One region of the Pseudoxanthomonas sp. LjRoot143 genome, then DNA from elsewhere that is predicted to be linked to it. Evidence: predicted binding sites of a transcription regulator. Region 1 holds the regulator's gene; the other holds the start of a gene.
The links. The regulator FliA, encoded in region 1, starts transcription of late flagellar genes. The targets are predictions, from matches to a motif close to TAAAGTTTNNCNNNCNNNGGCCGATAA.
Positions count from the first base shown of each region.

Region 1 (4,208 bases):
CGATGCCGGCCGCCATCACCGTGCCGACGCTGACGGTCGTCACCGACAACGCCGCGGAAGCGCGGGAGAGCGACGAGCAGCTGGTGCAGATGCGCGGCGAACTGTCCGCCATGCGCGAGATGATCGAGCGCGAGATGCATCGCCTCACCGACGAACGCCTGCGCGGCTCGCCGGTGCGCATGCAGGCGATGGAGCTGATGGAAGACTACGGCTTCGACGCCGGCATCACCCGCGACATCGCCCTGCAGATTCCCGCCGACACCGAACTGCATCGCGGCCGCGGCCTGATGCTGGGCCTGCTGTCGAAGAAGCTGCCGGTGCTCGACACCGATCTGCTCGACACCGGCGGCGTCATCGCCCTGGTCGGCCCGACCGGCGCCGGCAAGACCACCACCATCGCCAAGCTGGCGGCCTGCTTCGCGCAGCGCCACAACGCCCGCGATGTCGCTCTGGTCACCACCGACACCGTCCGCGTCGGCGGCCGCGAGCAGCTGCACGGCTACGGCCGCCAGCTCGGCATCGCCGTGCACGAGGCCGACAGCGCGCAGACCCTGGCGCTGGTGCTGGAGCGTCTGCGCGACTACAAGCTGGTGCTGATCGACACCGCCGGCCTGGGCCAGCGCGACCGCAACCTGGTCGGCCAGCTCAACTGGCTGCGCGCCTCGGGCCAGGTGAAGACCCTGCTGTGCCTGCCGGCCAATTCGCACTTCTCCGACCTGGACGAAGTGGTCCGCCGCTTCAGCACCGTGCAGCCGCAAGGCGTGGTGCTGACCAAGCTGGACGAGACCGGACGCCTGGGCAGCGCGCTGAGCGTGGTGGTCGACCACCAGTTGCCGATGACCTGGGTGACCGACGGCCAGCGCGTCCCCGACGACCTCCACCGCGCCAACAGCGCCCACCTCGTGCTGCGGCTGGACCAGCTGCGCCGCGAAGCCGACGAACCCTGCTCGACCGAGGCCACCCATGTCGCCTGATCACCCGCTGCAGACCAATCCCCGCAGCACCCCGCCGTTGCCCGGCGCGTTCCATCCCGTGCGTGTCGTCGCCGTCACCGGCGGCAAGGGCGGCGTGGGCAAGACCAACGTGTCGGTCAACCTCGCCGTGTCGCTGGCCGAAATGGGCAAGCGCACGCTGCTGATGGACGCCGACCTGGGCCTGGCCAACGTCGACGTACTGCTCGGCCTGTCGCCGAAGTTCACCCTGGCCGACCTGATCGCCGGCCGCTGCGGACTCGAGGACGTGCTGCTGGAAGGCCCCGAGGGCGTGCTGGTGGTGCCGGCCTCGTCGGGTTTCCGCCACATGGCCGAACTGACGCCGGCCGAACATGTCGGCCTGGTCAACGTGTTCTCCGAACTGCAACGCGCGCTCGACTTCATGGTGGTGGACACCGCCGCCGGCATCAGCGACAGCGTGCTGACGTTCTGCCAGGCCGCCCAGGACACCGTGGTGGTGGTCTGCGACGAGCCGGCCTCGATCACCGACGCCTACGCCCTGATCAAGGTGCTGGCGCGCGAGCGCGGCCTGGACCGCGTGCACGTCATCGCCAACATGGTCCGCGACCCCAACGAAGGCAGGAAGCTGTACGAGAAGCTCGCCCGCGTCTGCGAACGCTTCCTCGGCGACGTCGCCCTGCACTACCTGGGCGCCGTGCCGCAGGACGACTGGCTGCGCCGCGCCGTGCAGCGCCAGCAGCCCGTCGTGAAGGCCTACCCGGGCAGCCCGTCCGCCCGCGCCATCACCGACATCGCGCGCACCACCGCCCGCTGGCAGCCGCCGGTCGGCGCACGCGGCAACGTCGAGTTCTTCGTCGAACGCCTGATCCAGCGGGGGGTGGCCGCATGAACACCGCCGCCGCCCAGTACCGCGCCGTGCAACGCAGCAGCGCGAACGACTTCGTCACCCAGCACGCCGACCTGGTGCGCCGCATCGCCCACCACCTGGCGGCGCGCCTGCCGGCCAGCGTGGAGATCGACGACCTGATCCAGGCCGGCATGATCGGCCTGCTGGAAGCCTCGCGCAGCTACGACGCCGAACAGGGCGCTTCGTTCGAAACCTACGCCTCCATCCGCATCCGCGGTTCGATGATCGACGAGATCCGTCGTGGCGACTGGGTGCCGCGCTCGGTGCACCGCCGCGCCCGCCAGGCCGCCGCCACCGTGCGGGAGATCGAGCAACGCACCGGCCGCGCCGCCATCGCCACCGAAGTGGCCAGTGCCATGGAGATGCCGCTGCCGGAATACCTGCGGCTGATGGAAGACGCCGCGCGCGGCCAGGTGCTGAGCCTGGAGTCGCATATCGACGACCACGGCGAACCGAACACCACGCGCACCGGCGGCCCGTCGCCGCAGCAGCACCTGGAGCGCAGCGAGTTCCGCCAGCAGTTGGTGAAGTGCATCGGTCAGTTGCCCGAACGCGAGCAGCTGGTGCTGTCGATGTACTACGAGCAGGAGCTCAACCTGAAGGAAATCGGCGCGGTGCTGGGCGTCAGCGAGTCCCGCGTCTGCCAGATCCACGGCCAGGCCATGGTGCGCCTGCGCGGTCGCCTGCAGGTGTTCGAGAAGGCCGATGCCGGCCTGGAAGACCAAGACTGAAGAATCCCCGCAGCCTGCCGATAAAGCCCCGGTAGGCCGCCGCGTGCAGCCCCTGCCTTGCCGTTGCCCCTCGCCGGGCACGCTTTACCGGAGTTCGATGTGACCGCCAACAAGAACATGCGCATCCTCATCGTGGACGACTTCTCCACCATGCGCCGCATCATCAAGAACCTGCTCAACGACCTCGGCTACACCAACACCGCCGAGGCCGACGATGGCACCACCGCGCTGACCGCGCTGGGCCAGGGCAGCTTCGATTTCGTGGTCACCGACTGGAACATGCCGGGCATGACCGGCATCGAGCTGCTGAAGGCCATCCGCGCCGACGACCGCTTCAAGACGCTGCCGGTGCTGATGGTGACCGCGGAAGCCAAGCGGGAACAGATCATCGAGGCCGCGCAGAACGGCGTGAACGGCTACATCATCAAGCCGTTCACCGCACAGACGCTGGAAGAGAAGCTGGGCAAGATCTTCGAACGCCTGGGAGCCGCCGCCTGATGAACGCCGTCGCCGATGCCACCGGTGCGCGCGCGGCGCTGGTGGAAAAACTGCAGCACGCGCTCGATGCGCTGGAACAGGGCGACGAAGCCGGTTGGCGCCGGGAACTGGATGCGATCGCCGCCTGGCGCACGCAGCCGATGATGCAAGGTCTCGGACGCCTGGCGCGCGAGCTCGCGCAGACGCTGGGCGAACTGCCCCCGACCGATGCCGGCGAACTCGACGACGCCTGCTCGCGCCTGGACCACGTGGTCGAAATGACCGAACAGGCCAGCCACAAGACCCTCGACCTGGCCGAGCAGTGCCGCGGCTACGCGACCGAACTGAAGGCCACCGCGCTGTCCGCCGAACAGGCGGCGCTGGTGGAGCGCATCGGCAAGGGCCTGTCCGAGATGGCGCTGGCGCAGAGCTACCAGGACCTCACCGGCCAGATCATCCGTCGCGTGGCCGGCATCGTGCGCCGCGTGCACGAGGGTTTCGGCGCGCTCGGCCTGCCTCCGCCTGAAAAAAAGCAGGAGAAGGGTTCAGAACTCGCCGGCCCGGCCGTTGCTGGTCTTGACCGCAACGCGTTTTCGCAGGACGACGCCGACGACCTGCTGTCCGGCCTGGGGTTGTAGCCCCGGGGGACGTGCGCTGCGGAACCGGAGACCTGCCATGCACGCTGCTTCCGCCCGCCGTTCCCGCCATCCCGTCGTCCTGCTGTTCGTGGGATTGCTGCTGGTGTGCGATGTCGTGGTCGGGCGCCTCCTGCGCCGCCGCCACGCCCACGCGATGCACCTGCCCGATCCCTTCCGCTGATCGCCTGCCACGGTACCCCGTCCTCCCATGTCTGCCGTCACCCCTGAAATCGCCGCCGACTTCCTGATCGAAGCACAGGAGATCCTCGACCGGCTGGGCGAACAGCTGGTGACGCTGGAGCACGACCCGTCCGACAGCGGCCAGCTCAATGCGGTGTTCCGCGGCTTCCACACGCTGAAGGGTGGCGCCGGCTTCCTCGGCATCCAGGCGATGGTCAATCTCTGCCACGCGGCCGAGGAGACGCTCGGACTGGTGCGCGCGGGCCAGGCGACACTGGAAGCACAACACTTCGACGCCGCCCAGCAATCGCTGGACTGGCTG
Region 1 covers NZ_CAXUPM020000001.1:2,049,696-2,053,903, forward strand. Annotated here, with positions in the region: gene flhF (flagellar biosynthesis protein FlhF) at 1-974, shown strand, start outside; gene ACSQ1W_RS09710 (MinD/ParA family protein) at 964-1,842, shown strand; gene ACSQ1W_RS09715 (RNA polymerase sigma factor FliA) at 1,839-2,591, shown strand; gene ACSQ1W_RS09720 (chemotaxis response regulator CheY) at 2,709-3,089, shown strand; gene ACSQ1W_RS09725 (protein phosphatase CheZ) at 3,089-3,706, shown strand; gene ACSQ1W_RS09730 (hypothetical protein) at 3,744-3,887, shown strand; gene ACSQ1W_RS09735 (chemotaxis protein CheA) at 3,915-4,208, shown strand, end outside.

Region 2 (4,208 bases), 590 kb from region 1:
GCCGCCCATCGCCTCGGTCAGGCCCTTGGCGATCGTGGTGCCCAGACCGGTGCCACCGTAGCGGCGCGACAGGCTGACGTCGGCCTGCTCGAACGCCTCGAACAGTCGCTCGCGCAGCGCGAGCGGTACGCCGATGCCGGTGTCGGTGACCGTGAAGCGCAGGCGCACCTGGCTGCCTTCGACCAGGGTCGGCGTGACGACCACGCGTACTTCGCCCTCGTCGGTGAACTTGACCGCGTTGCCGGCCAGGTTCAGCAGCACCTGCCGCAGGTGGCCGGCGTCGCCGCGCAGCTTGAGCGGGATCGCATCGTCGACGACGCCTTCGTAGCGCACCTGCTTGCCGCGCGCCTGCGGCATCAGGATCAGACCGATGTTGTCGACCAGTTCGCGTGGCGAGAACTCCACCACGTTGAGCTTGACCTTGCCCGCCTCGATCGCGGAGATGTCCAGCACGTCCTCGACCAGGCCCAGCAAGGTGCGCGTGGAGGCCTGGATCGTGGACAGGCACTCGCGCTGCTCCGCATCCAGGCGCGTCGTCGCCAGCAGTTCGGACATGCCCGCCAGACCGTTCAGCGGCGTGCGGAACTCATGGCTCATGTTCGCGAGGAAGCGGCTCTTGGCCTCGTTCGCGCGGCGCGCTTCGTCGGTGGCGCGGGTCAGGTCGCGCAGCAGGCCGGACAGGTACATCGGCACCGCGATGAGGCCAAGCACCAGGCCCACGCCCAGCGTCAGGTTGGCGTTCCAGTAGTCGTTCATGGCGACCACCGCGGCGAACGCGGTGCTGGCCATTGCCACCGCGACGACCAGGTAGCGGTTGCCGTAGCGCAGGCCGTTGCCGACCGTGATCCACATCAGCACGACGTACGCCCACGACAGCGGCTCGCCCATGCCGTTCATCGCCGCGGCCAGCAGGCCGTAGTCGGCGACCATGCCCAGGCCGCGACGGACGTGCGACTGGCCCGGCTGCACGAGCAGCCACGCGAAGATGCCCAGGCCGTTGACCAGGCCGGAGGTGATGATGGTCAGGACGATGGTGTACTGGTCAGCCGGCAATGCGGCGCGCGAGGACGGCAGCAGCGCGTAGGCCAGGATGATGGAGATCAACGCGACGCGGATCAGCGCCTGGCCGTGCTCGCTGTCGCCGCGATGCGCCAGTCGGGACTTGATCCAGCTGATGGGATTGGTCATGGCTCACTCCATCCCTGGACGGCTCTGCACCGTCGAATAGCGTTCGCAGATGTCGTCCAGCCGCGCCCGCCCACGGATCAGCGCGTCGACACATGCGGGATCGAACAGGCGACCGCGCTGGGCGTACAGGTAAGCCAGCGCGGCGTCCTTTTCCCATGCCTTCTTGTACGGCCGCGGCGAGATCAGGGCATCGAACACGTCCGCAACCGCCACTATCCTCGCTTCCAACGGGATCTGCTCGCCGACGAGGCCATCGGGATAGCCGCTGCCGTCGTAGCGCTCGTGGTGCCGCAGCGCGATCAGCGCACCGGTCTGGATGAAGCGGTTCTGGCTGCCGGACAGCAGCTGGTGACCGATCTTGGGGTGGCGGCGCATGACCTCGGTTTCGTCCGCGGTCAGCGGACCGGCTTTCATCAGCACAGAATCCGGGATCGCGATCTTGCCCATGTCGTGCAGCGGCGCCGCCATCTCGATGGTGCGCACCTCGTCTTCCGGCAAGCCGAGCTGCTCGGCGATCAGGCCGGCCACGTGGGCCATGCGTTCCAGGTAGGCGCTGGTGCCGCTGTCGCGGTACTCGATGGCGCGCGCCAGGCGCGACAGGGTCTCGCGTTCGCGCTCCTCGACCTCGTGCATGCTGGACAGCAGGCGCTGCTCCAGCGACAGGGCGCGCTGCTTGACGTTCTCGGACTGCTGGCGGAGCTGCAGCAGGTTGCGGCAGCGGGCGCGCAGTTCGCGCGGCCGCACCGGCTTGACCAGGAAATCGATGACGCCCGCTTCCAGCGCCGCCTGGCGGATCGGTTCGTCGCCGACTACCGTGATCAGGATGATCGCGATGTCGCGGTGCATCGGCAGCCGGCGGAAGCGCCGTGCGAACTCCAGCCCGTCCATGCCCGGCATGCGGTAATCCAGCAGCAGGTCGGTACGGTTCTTCTCGCACCATTCCAGTGCGGCCAGCGGATCGCCGAAATCATGGACGGCCAGCTCGGACGCGATGTCCTCGATGACATGGCGCAGCATCGTGCGCGCAGACGTCTGATCGTCGACGATGACGATGTTCAAAGCGTTACCCACCCCTTGTGGCCACATCGCGTGGCTGTCGGGCAAGGATACTCCGGCGGGGCTCGCATCCAACATGTCGTCAGTCCTGTCCGGCGGCACGGTCCCGGGCGGGGTCCGTGAACCACGAAGGGAACCGATGCGAATCACGGGGCCCCCTCCCCTGATCTCTATCGGCGCGGGCGGCGGAAAATTGACCGTCCTGCGCGTAAAGCGACGCAGGAAGCGTGCCAGCTGCCGCCACGACCTGTCGGGACTCAACAAATTGACCTCCGTCACGGATTTGCCGCCCTCCCGGCCAGTCCGTGGCGGGTAGCTGGCGGCGGAACGGCCATCCGACGACCGCCCTTTCCGCAGCAGTGGCCCCGCCGCGTCATCCGGACGGGTGCGTATTCTGCCCCGGAGCGTCACTTCGTTGGCGCGCCGGGACGTCGTGTTCAGCCTTGGCTTTCAGGACGCATATACGGGAACAGCAAGACGTCACGGATCGAATCGGAGCCGGTCAGCAGCATGACCAGGCGGTCGACGCCGATACCCAGGCCGCCGGTCGGCGGCAGCCCGACTTCCAGTGCGCGGATGTAGTCGGCATCGAAGTGCATCGCCTCGTCGTCGCCGCCTTCCTTGGCCTGGACCTGCGCCATGAAGCGCGCCGCCTGGTCCTCGGGATCGTTGAGTTCGGAGAAGCCGTTGGCGATCTCCTTGCCGCTGATGAACAGCTCGAACCGGTCCGTATAGCCCGGCTGGTCGTCGTTGGCGCGGGCCAGCGGCGACACCTCCACCGGATGGTCGGTGATGAAGGTCGGCTGCACCAGGGTGTGCTCCACCGTCTTCTCGAAGATCTCCAGCAGCAGCTTGCCCCAGCCGTACGACGGCTTCACATGGATCTTCAGGCGCTCGCAGTGACGCACGAGCGCGTCGCGATCGGTGCAGTCGGCGGCGCTGATCTCGGGGTTGTGGTGGCGGACGGCCTCGTCCATGCGCCAGCGGCGGAACGCCGGCTCCAGATCGATGTCCTGCCCGTCCCAGACGACCTGCCCGGTACCCAGCACCTCGTGCGCCACGTCGCGGATGACGCCTTCGGTCAGGTCCATGATCTCGGTGTACGAGGCATAGGCCTCGTACAGTTCGAGCATGGTGAATTCGGGGTTGTGGCGGGTGCTGACACCCTCGTTGCGGAAGTTGCGGTTGATCTCGTAGACCCGCTCAAGGCCGCCGACCACCAGGCGCTTCAGGTACAGCTCCGGTGCCACGCGCAGGTACAGGTCCAGGTCCAGCGCGTTGTGGTGGGTGGTGAACGGCTTGGCCGCAGCGCCGCCGGGGATGTAATGCATCATCGGCGTCTCGACCTCGAGGAAGCGCCGGGTATCCAGCCATTCACGGATCGCGCGGATGATGCGCGAGCGCTTGATGAACACCGCGCGTGCTTCCGGGGTAACGATCAGGTCGACGTAGCGTTGGCGGTAACGCTGCTCCACGTCCGACAGACCGTGCCACTTGTCCGGGAGCGGACGCAGCGACTTGGTCAGCAGGCGCAGGGCCTCGGCTTTCACCGACAGTTCGCCGGTCCGGGTGCGGGTGAGCCCACCCTCGACACCGACGATATCGCCGATGTCCCAGCCCTTGAACGCATCGTAGGCCGCGCCCAGCGTGTTGGCCTGCAGGAACAGCTGGATGCGGCCGGACTCGTCCTGGATCTGCACGAAGCTGGCCTTGCCCATCACGCGCTTGGCCATCAGGCGGCCGGCCAGCTTCACCTGCCGGCCGCTGCCTTCCAGTGCCTCGCCGGACCACAGATCGGCGTCCTCGTACTGCGTCTGCAGGTCGCCTGCATAGTCGGTGCGGCGGAAGTCGTTCGGGAACGCGATGCCCTGCCCGCGCAATGCGGTCAGTTTGGCGCGACGCTCGGCGATGAGGCTGTTCTCGTCCTGCGGAGCGGCTTGTTCTGTCATGGGGTCGTGTCGTCT
Region 2 covers NZ_CAXUPM020000001.1:1,458,634-1,462,841, reverse strand. Annotated here, with positions in the region: gene ACSQ1W_RS06845 (ATP-binding protein) at 1-1,188, opposite strand, end outside; gene ACSQ1W_RS06840 (HD domain-containing phosphohydrolase) at 1,192-2,274, opposite strand; gene lysS (lysine--tRNA ligase) at 2,682-4,193, opposite strand.
Region 2: the regulator FliA is predicted to act here: its motif matches at 2,415-2,441, upstream of ACSQ1W_RS06840 (HD domain-containing phosphohydrolase).